DNA from 3 places in the Halanaerobium sp. genome. Region 1 is predicted to be linked to each of the others. Evidence: riboswitches for the same ligand, from Rfam matches in the RefSeq annotation. Region 1 holds a riboswitch; each other region holds the start of a gene.
What was found. Region 1 has a riboswitch for S-adenosylmethionine ahead of CI949_RS08910 (O-acetylhomoserine aminocarboxypropyltransferase/cysteine synthase family protein). Riboswitches for the same ligand answer to the same signal wherever they lie in the genome.
Positions count from the first base shown of each region.

Region 2: it holds a riboswitch for S-adenosylmethionine, as region 1 does, so the genes downstream of both, CI949_RS04335 (methionine ABC transporter ATP-binding protein) here and CI949_RS08910 (O-acetylhomoserine aminocarboxypropyltransferase/cysteine synthase family protein) in region 1, are expected to answer to the same signal.
Region 3: it holds a riboswitch for S-adenosylmethionine, as region 1 does, so the genes downstream of both, CI949_RS09415 (O-acetylhomoserine aminocarboxypropyltransferase/cysteine synthase family protein) here and CI949_RS08910 (O-acetylhomoserine aminocarboxypropyltransferase/cysteine synthase family protein) in region 1, are expected to answer to the same signal.

Region 1 is NZ_QBLR01000068.1:10,727-14,009, forward strand. It holds gene CI949_RS08905 (RNA polymerase sigma-54 factor) at 1-814, shown strand, start outside; SAM riboswitch class I at 930-1,033, shown strand; gene CI949_RS08910 (O-acetylhomoserine aminocarboxypropyltransferase/cysteine synthase family protein) at 1,188-2,465, shown strand; gene metA (homoserine O-succinyltransferase) at 2,481-3,283, shown strand, end outside.
Region 2 is NZ_QBLR01000022.1:19,337-22,619, reverse strand. It holds gene CI949_RS04340 (methionine ABC transporter permease) at 1-614, opposite strand, end outside; gene CI949_RS04335 (methionine ABC transporter ATP-binding protein) at 607-1,629, opposite strand; SAM riboswitch class I at 1,720-1,829, opposite strand; gene CI949_RS04330 (ATP-dependent helicase) at 1,953-3,283, opposite strand, start outside.
Region 3 is NZ_QBLR01000075.1:9,046-12,328, reverse strand. It holds gene metA (homoserine O-succinyltransferase) at 1-280, opposite strand, end outside; gene CI949_RS09415 (O-acetylhomoserine aminocarboxypropyltransferase/cysteine synthase family protein) at 301-1,578, opposite strand; SAM riboswitch class I at 1,743-1,847, opposite strand; gene nagZ (beta-N-acetylhexosaminidase) at 1,902-3,283, opposite strand, start outside.

The sequences.
Region 1 (3,283 bases):
GGTTCTCAGTGATGATGAAATTGAACTTGGGAAATTTATTGTAGGCAGTTTAAATGAGTCAGGTGAGCTAACCACAGATTTAGAAATGATTGCTGAAATTTTTGCTGCCGAAGGTTTTAATAAAGAAGAAATAGCAGAAGTTTATCAAAGAATTCAAAAATTAGATATAAACTATGACAGCAGTTTTGCTTCCTGTAAAGCTGAATATATTGATCCTGATTTAATTGTAAAAAAAGAAGATGGAAAATTTTATATCGAAGAAAAAAATACCGCTTATCCTACTGTTACTATCAGTTCTTACTATTATAATTTATTAAAAAATCAAGATGATGATATGATTAGTGATTATTTAAAGGAAAAATATCAGGCTGCTGTTTGGCTGATCAAAAGTATTGAACAGAGAAAGAATACAATTAGAAAAATTGCTCAAGCAATTTTAAAAAAGCAGATGGATTTTTTTGAAAATGGTTTAAAAAATTTAAAGGTTTTAACAATGGAAGAAGTTGCTGAAGAAATTGAAATGCACGAATCCACTGTCAGCCGAGCTACGACTGCTAAATATTTACAAACACCTCATGGAGTTTTTAGTTTGAAATTCTTTTTTAACAGTGGTATTGACGGTGTTTCATCAGTTAGTATCAAAGCAATGTTGAGTGAAGAAATTGAGGCTGAAGATAGCTCACATCCACTTAGTGACAGTAAATTAGCTGAAATATTTGCTAAAAAATATGAATTAGATATTTCTAGAAGAACTGTTGCAAAATACAGAAAATCTTTAGGTATTAAAAGTTCACGTCAGCGAAAAAAGAAATAAATTTTACAATTAAATAATGATTTTTTATTCTTAATTAGAGTTAAATTGTATAATTAAAGAAAATTATTTTCTTGACAGGATTACTAATCTATGTTAAAGTTATAAAAAACAATAAAACTTATCAAGAGTGGTGGAGGGATTGGCCCTTTGAAGCCCAGCAACCAGCAGTTAATTTTGCCCGGTGCTAATTCCAACAGAAAGATTTCTGAGAGATAAGGAGCAAGTAAATTACCCACTCCTATATTTACTTAGGAAGTGGGGTTTTTTATTTAGCAATGATTTTATTGTTTTTGAGCAGCTGTATTGGCAAAATTATTTATAATTATTAGTTAAATTAAATTTTGAGCAGCAAAAATTAGAGGAGGAAAATTTAATGAAATTAAAATTTGAAACTTTAGCACTACATGCAGGTTATGAGGCAGACAAAAACAGGAAATCAGCGGCAGTTCCTATTTATCAGACCACATCTTACTTATTTGACAGCACTGAACATGCAGCAGATTTATTTGCTTTAAAAGAAGAAGGAGATATTTATAGTAGAATTCAAAATCCAAGTAATACAGTGCTGGAAAAGAGAATTACAGAACTTGAGGGAGGAGTGGGAGCTTTAGCAGTATCTTCAGGCCAGGCAGCTGAAGTAATTGCACTACTAACTATCTGTAATAATGGAGACCACATAGTAAGCGGCAGCTCTATTTATGGTGGAACTCATAATTTATTTAAACATAGATTCAAAAATATGGGGATAGATGTTAGTTTTGTTGATTCTGAAGATCCTGAATCATTTAAAGCTGCAATTAATGAACGAACAAAAGCTCTCTACATTGAGACTATTGGTAATCCTTCTTTAGCTGTGCCAGATTTTGAAAGGTTGGCAGAAATAGCACATCAGGCAGGAATACCATTAATTGTTGACAATACTTTTGCTTCACCTTATATTTGTAATCCTTTTGAATTTGGGGCAGATATAGTTGTACACTCGACGACAAAGTACATTTCCGGGCATGGTAATTCGATTGGTGGAATTATAGTTGATAGTGGTAATTTTGACTGGGATACTGGTAGATTTCCCGAATTAATTGAACCTGATCCAAGTTATCATGGGGTTAAATTTCAAGAAGAATTTGGTAAAGCTGCCTTTATTACAAAGGCCAGAGTTCAGCTTCTAAGAGATTTAGGTAGTTCTCCCAGTCCGTTTAATTCGTTTTTAACCATCACCGGCCTGGAAACATTAGCTTTAAGAATGAAACAGCATTCCAAGAATGCTCAAGCAGTTGCTGAATTTTTAGAAGCGGATGAAAGAGTTGAATGGGTCAGTTATCCTGGCTTAGAAAGTCATAAATCACATCAGAATGCAAAAAAATATCTTAGCAATGGTTATGGAGGTATGGTTGCCTTTGGTATTAAAGGAGGTAAAAAGGCGGCTGAGAAATTTATTAATAAATTAGAACTTATTTTACATCTGGCTAATGTTGGTGATACTAAATCTTTAGCTATTCATCCGGCAAGTACAACCCATCAGCAGTTAAGTGAAGAAGACTTAATTAAGACGGGAATTTCGCCGGAATTAATCAGACTTTCAATTGGAATTGAAAATATTGATGATATTAAAAATGACTTAAATCAGGCATTAAAAACTGCTCAAGCATAGATTGGAGTGATAAAATTGCCAGTTAAAATTCAAAATGATTTACCAGCAGTAGAGACACTAGAAAATGAGAATATTTTTGTAATGAAAGAATCTAGAGCAACTCATCAGGATATAAGGTCTTTGAAGATTTTAATTTTGAATTTAATGCCTACTAAAATAAAGACTGAAACGCAAATTCTACGTTTGATTTCGAATACACCACTACAGGTAGATGTTGATCTGATGCATCCGGTAACTCATACTTCAAAAAATACAGCAGAAGAACATTTAATTAAGTTTTATAATACATTTGATGAGATTAAGGAAAATAAATATGATGGAATGATAATTACCGGAGCTCCAGTTGAAACTTTTGAATTTGAGGAAGTAGATTATTGGGAGGAACTGCAGCAAATTATGGATTGGAGCCTGCATCATGTTTACTCTACCTTCCATATTTGCTGGGGAAGTCAGGCAGCTCTATATCATCATTATGGTGTGGGAAAATATCCGCTATCAGAAAAAATGTTTGGGATTTTTGAGCATTATAAAAATAAAAAACATATAAAATTGATGAGGGGCTTTGATGATCTGTTTTATGTTCCTCATTCAAGGCATACTGAAATAAGAAAAGAAGATATAGAAGAAGTAGAAGCGTTAAATATTTTATCAGAGTCAAAAGAAGCGGGAATATATTTATTAGAAAGCAGAAATGGTAGACAAATATTTGCTACCGGTCATTCAGAATATGATCGAGAAAGTTTAGCAGATGAATATTTTAGAGATCTGGAAAAAGGAATGGATATTAAAGTTCCTAAAAATTATTTCAGAGATGATGA
Region 2 (3,283 bases), on a different contig from region 1:
ATAACTACCAAAATAACAATAGTCTCCAGCATAATAGCCAGCTGAAAACGCTGGTACCCATAGCGGATAGCGATATCGCCGAGACCACCCCCACCAACTGCTCCAGCCATGGCTGAATAACTTACCAGACTAATTGCTGTCAGAGTCAGGCCGAGAATAATCGCCGGCAGTGATTCTGGTAATAAAACTTTAAATACAATCTGTAAGGGGCTGGCTCCCATCGACTGAGCTGATTCGACAACTCCCTGATCAATTTCTAAAATCGCATTATCAGTGACTCTTCCCATAAATGGAATTGCTGCCAGAGAAAGTGGAACTACCGCTGCATTGGTGCCAATTGAAGTCCCAACTATCATTCTGGTAAAGGGAATAACTGCTACCATTAGAATAATAAAAGGAATCGATCGCCCAATATTAATTATTCCATCAAGAATAAAATTTAACGGTTTATTGGGTAAAATATGGCCCTGTCTGGTGATTGTAGTTAAAATACCAAGTGGAATTCCTCCTACTATCGCAAAAAATAATGACATTGCCACCATGTATAAAGTTTCTAAAGAACCGCTAATCATTAAATCATTGTAGCGGGCTAAATCTGTAATAAAATTAAACATTATCCAACACCTCAACTCTTAAATCCTGACTCTTTAGATAGGCAATACTTTCCTCAATATTGGTCAGCTGCCCTTCTAAATCAAGCACCAGAGTACCAAAAGGAACACCCTGAATTTCATCAATATTTCCATATAAAATATTTGCGTCAACTGAATAATGTTTTACCAGATCAGAAATATAGGGGTCATGTGTCTTTTCTCCCACAAAGGAAACTCTAATTAATTCTCCCGGTCTTTCTTTTCTAACATATTTAACTATGCGCTCCGGCAGATCAAAATCAATAACTGAACTGATAAACTTTTTGGTCAGCGCTTTCTGCGGCTTTGAAAAAATATCAATTATTGATCCTTCCTCAATAATTTCTCCAGCCTCTAAAACAGCAACTCGATCACAAATATCTTTAATTACTCCCATCTCATGGGTAATTAAAATAATTGTCAGGTTCATCTCATCTCTAATTCTGCCTAAAAGTTCAAGTACAGATTTAGTACTTTCCGGGTCAAGCGATGAGGTCGCTTCATCCGACAAAAGTAAATCAGGGTCATTTGCCAGAGCTCTGGCAATACCTACCCTCTGCTTCTGACCTCCAGAAAGCTGAGCTGGATAATGATCTGCCCGATCTTCCAGGCCGACCAGTTCAATTAATTCTTTTGCTTTTTGACGTCTTTTCTTTTTTCCCACTCCTGCAATTTCAAGTGGAAAAGCTACATTCCCCAGGACAGTTCTTGAAGAAAGAAGATTAAAGTGCTGAAAAATCATACCAATCTTCTGCCTGGCAGCTCTTAAATTCTGAGAGCTGAGTTCTGTCAGATCTGTACCATTAATATTTATAGTTCCAGAAGTAGGCTCTTCCAGTAAATTGAGCATTCTAATCAAAGTACTCTTCCCTGCACCACTGGGTCCAATCATTCCAAATATCTCACCATCAGCAACTTCCAGGTTGAGTCCATTGATTGCCTCAACTTTTCCCTGAGCTGCATGATAGTGCTTAGTTAAATTTTCAATTTTAATCAATACTAATCACCCTTTAAAAAATAATAAAACTGCTCCAAATATCAAGAGCAGTTAGAAATGAAAAAAATCCTCCTGAGAGGATTTGATTGCCTCTCATCTATCATTCCCTTCTGGAAATGCTGGAATTAGCACCTTACTAAAGACTTTAAGTAGGTTGCCGGGTATCAAAGGGCCAGTCCCTCCACCGCTCTTGATGATTTTTATTTTCTTTTTAAGTTATATAGTAGTTTATCACTCAATTTTAAATCTGTCAAGTACTTTGTTGGTACCAGGTACAAAACGGCCGTTTTGTACCTGGTTATAGTGAAATAAAGAACAATGCCCTATATAACTTCGACATTTTTTCGCATCTGAATCCCGGAACCGCCTTTTTTGCTTTCTACACTGGTAAAATCAAGCCGCTGCTCAGGCAATTCATATAAAAATCTGGAAGGAACAATCTGCTTGTACTGCCCCTGTTCTCCGGAAACTTTGCGATTTGAAAATGATATAAAGAGTAATTTTTCAGCTCTGGTCATTGCTACATAAAAGAGCCTCCGCTCTTCTTCTACAGCATAGGGATTTGAACCTGCTGCCTTTTCTTCCAGACTTTTTAGATGAGGAAAGACTTCTTCCTCTGCTCCAATAATAAAAACAACTGGAAATTCAAGTCCTTTGGCTGAATGAGCAGTCATTACTTTGACCTTTTCCTGAGTATCTTCGCTAATATCCTTATCTGAAATCAATTTGTTAATCAATAAATAATCATAAAGTCCTCGCCCGGGATTATTTTTTTGAAAATCTGCCATATCCTCTAAAAACATGTTCATATATTTTTTTCTCTCTTCTGGACTGTCAAGCTCTGCCAGTACATTTTGATCAAAATCTACCCGCTGATAAAGCTCAAGAGCCTTTTTATGCATTGCCAGCTTTTCATCCCGCAGATCATAAATGCTGTCAATAACCCGCCGCTGAAATTCAATAATATTAGCCGCCTTGTTATTTCCAATTCCCTTAACAAGAGTCGGACTCTCAAAAACATCAGTAATTTTCAGATTGTGCTCTCTGGCATATTTGTTAATTTCACTCAACAAAATTTCTCCAACCCCGTGAACCTCAATTCTAAAAAGCCGCTTTAAAGCCAGCCTGTCATTAGGATTAACCAGCAGTTTAAGATAATTGACAAAATAGCGAATTTCCTGGCGGTCAAAAAAGCTAACTCCTCCTACCAGCTGATGAGGGATTCTAAACTTTGGCAGCTGATTCTGCAGCTGCATCGATTGAAAATGGCTGCGGCACAAAATAGCAATATCACTTAATTTATAATTATAAAAATCAACAAGGTGATTAATCCGCTTACAGACATATTTTGCCTCAACAAGAGGACTTTCTGCTCGAGCTATAAAAATTGGAGCCCCATCGTCAGCTTCAGTCCAGGCTTCTTTAACCTTATTCTGACTGTTATTGTTTATCAGTTGATTGGAGGCTGAAATAATATTATTGGAGCTGCGGTAATTGCGCTCCAGCTTAACAATTTTAGCTTCTGGATAGTCATGCTCAAATTCTAAGATATTACTGATATCAGCACCCCGGAAGCCATAGATTCCCTGCCAGTCATCACCAACCACAAAAATATTATTTTGAGGTCTGGCCAGCAGAGAAACCAGATGATACT
Region 3 (3,283 bases), on a different contig from region 1:
CTTCAAAATTATTATAAAACTTAATCAAATGTTCCTCAGAAGTATTTTTTGAATCATGACTCACCGGATGCATCAGATCAACATCAACCTGCAGTGGGGAGTTACCAATCAAACGTAAAATCTGGGTTTCTGTTTTTATTTTGTTGGGCATTAAATTCAGAATTAAGATCTTTAAAGAACGTATATCCTGATGAGTTGCGCGTGATTCTTTCATGACAAATATATTTTCATTTTCTAGGGTTTCTACTGCTGGTAATTCGTCCTGTATTTTAATAGGCATCTCTTCTCACTCCTGGCTTCTTAATTTTGAGCTGCTGCTAAAGCCTGATCTAAATCTACTTTCAGATCTTCAATATCTTCAATTCCAATCGACAATCTAATCAATTCAGGTGAAATACCTGTTTTCTTTAGGTCTTCATCACTTAACTGCTGGTGAGTTGTACTTGCCGGATGGATAGCCAGTGATTTTGCATCTCCAACATTGGCCAAATGAAGAAATAAATCAAGCTGGTTAATAAATTTCACGGCTGCAGCTTTACCACCCTTAATCCCAAAGGCAATCATCCCACCATTTCCATTTTCCAGATATTTTTGAGCATTTTGATAAGAGTCATGGCTTTCCAAACCGGGATAACTTACCCAGTCTACTCTCTGATCAGCTTCTAGAAATTCCGCTGCTGACTGAGCATTTTCCGAATGTCTCTGCATTCTCAAACCTAGAGTTTCCAGACCGGTAATTGTTAAAAATGAATTAAAAGGACTTGGAGCACTACCTAAATCTCTTAAAAGCTGAACTCTGGCTTTAGTTATAAAAGCTGCTTCTTCAAACTCCTCCTGAAATTTAATCCCGTGATAACTTGGGTCAGGCTCTACAAGCCCGGGAAATCTACCAGTATTCCAGTCAAAATTACCGCTGTCAACAATTACACCACCAATAGAATTACCGTGGCCGGCTATATACTTAGTGGTCGAGTGAATTACAATATCTGCCCCATGTTTAAATGGATTACACAAATAGGGAGTAGCAAAAGTATTATCAACTATTAAGGGAATACCTGACTGATGAGCAATTTCTGCCATCCTCTCAAAATCGGGTACAGATAAAGCTGGATTACCAATTGTCTCGACATATAAGGCCTTTGTCTGCTCATTAATTTCCTCTTTAAAACTTTCTGGATCTTCAGAATCAACAAAACTGACATCTATCCCCATATTTTTAAAGGTATGTTTAAATAAATTATGAGTACCACCATAAATTGAGCTTCCACTTACAATATGGTCACCATTATTACAAATAGTTAAAAGTGCAATCACTTCCGCTGCCTGTCCTGAAGAAACAGCCAGAGCTCCTACTCCACCTTCAAGAGCAGCAATTCTCTTTTCCAGGACCGAATTGGTTGGATTCATAATTCTGGTATAAATATTGCCTGGTTTTTTTAAGGCAAATAAACCTGCTGCATGATCTGTGTCATCAAATAAATAGGATGTTGTCTGATAAATAGGAACTGCCGCTGATTTCTTATTCTCGCCCGCTTCATAACCTGCATGTAATGCTAAAGTGTCAAATTTTAAACTCATTTAATTTCCTCCTCTAATTTTCTCTTCTCAAATTAAAAACAATAAAACCAGATGATCAACCTACTGATTACTACTGCCTGTACTACTCATTTCAAAAACAAAATATCCTGCTCTTGAATCAAAAAATCCCACTTCCTAAAAGAAGGAGTGGGTAATTAATTAACTCCTTATCTTTCAGGAATCTTCCTGCTGGAATTAGCACCGGGCAGTAACTAACTGCTGGTTGCCGGGTTTCAAAGGGCCAGTCCCTCCACCTCTCTAGATAAGTTTTATTGTTTTTTATAACTTTAACATAGATAAGCAATTCTGTCAAGTAAAGATTCTTATAAATCAACACTGACCGGCAGTTTTCCTTTTGCTTTAATTTTCCCTAAGATAAAATCTGCAGCTGCTTTCTGACCGGCCGGACTGTAATCATAAGTTGTTATAAAAGCCTGAGTTTTATCAATTAGTTGATAATCATATGGATTACGAAGTGCAAGCACCAGAACATTATTATTTTCAGCCAATTTTTCTGCCAGTTCTGCCTGATATCTATTTGCTGTGGCATTATAGGTGCAGACAATTATTAAATCACTAGCTTCTATTCTCTGCTGATCATCAAAACTTAAAACAGCATTCTTCTGCAGTCGAATATGATCCAGATTTATAATTTCCTTGTTCAAATAGTTGGCAAATAGATTGTTTTTTTCACCTTCATTTTCTGCCAGAGAAACCCTTCCCATTTCAAAATCAATGATAGTCATTTTTTTTCCTTTAATATTTTTTAGAGGAAAGACATTCTCATTTTTTACTAAAGTTAATGATTTTTCTGCTAGTTTTTGTGCAATTTTTTTGTGATTTTTAAAATTAATTTGAGCTGGATCGGCTTTATCTACCTGATCCAGAATAATCCTTTTTGCCTTAAGGCTTAAAATCCTTTTGACAGAGGCATCAATTCTTTTTTCGCTAATCCGGCCAGATTTAACAGCTTCAATTACAGCCTCAATTGCATTTTTCTGCCGCTGATAACTGTGGGAAACCAAAACTGTATCACTACCTGCTTCAATTGTTTTGACTGCACCCTCAACTGTACCAAAAGTATTAACTATTGCCTTCATTTCCATGCAGTCTGTAATGATTAAACCTTCAAATTTAAGTTCATTTCTTAGTAAATCAGTCAAAACTGACTTTGAAAGCGTGGCCGGAATATCTTCTTCTTTTTCAATTGCTGGAAAATACACATGAGCTGTCATTATACTGTCTACTCCAGCCTGAATTGCTTTTTTAAAAGGATATAATTCTACCTGATCCAGTCTTGAGCGCGGATGCTTAATAATTGGCAGATCAAGATGAGAATCTGTATCTGTATCTCCATGTCCCGGAAAATGTTTGGCAGTAGCAATAACTCCCCCAGACTGCAGGCCTTTAATATAGGCTGCACCCAACTCTGCCACCAGCTTTGGATCTCCCCCAAATGAACGGACTCCAATTAATGGATTATCAGGATTATTGTTAATATCAAGTACTGGAGCCAGGTTTACATTTATCCCTAAATTTTTAAGCTCTGAAGCAGTAGATTCAGCTACTTCTGTAGTTAAATCTTGATCATTAGCTGCTCCCAGAGCCATATTGCCTGGAAAATGAGTTGCACCAGCTAATCTGGTCACAGTTCCACCTTCCTGATCTGCAGAAATAAAAAGTGGAATTTTAGACCCTGAACTCA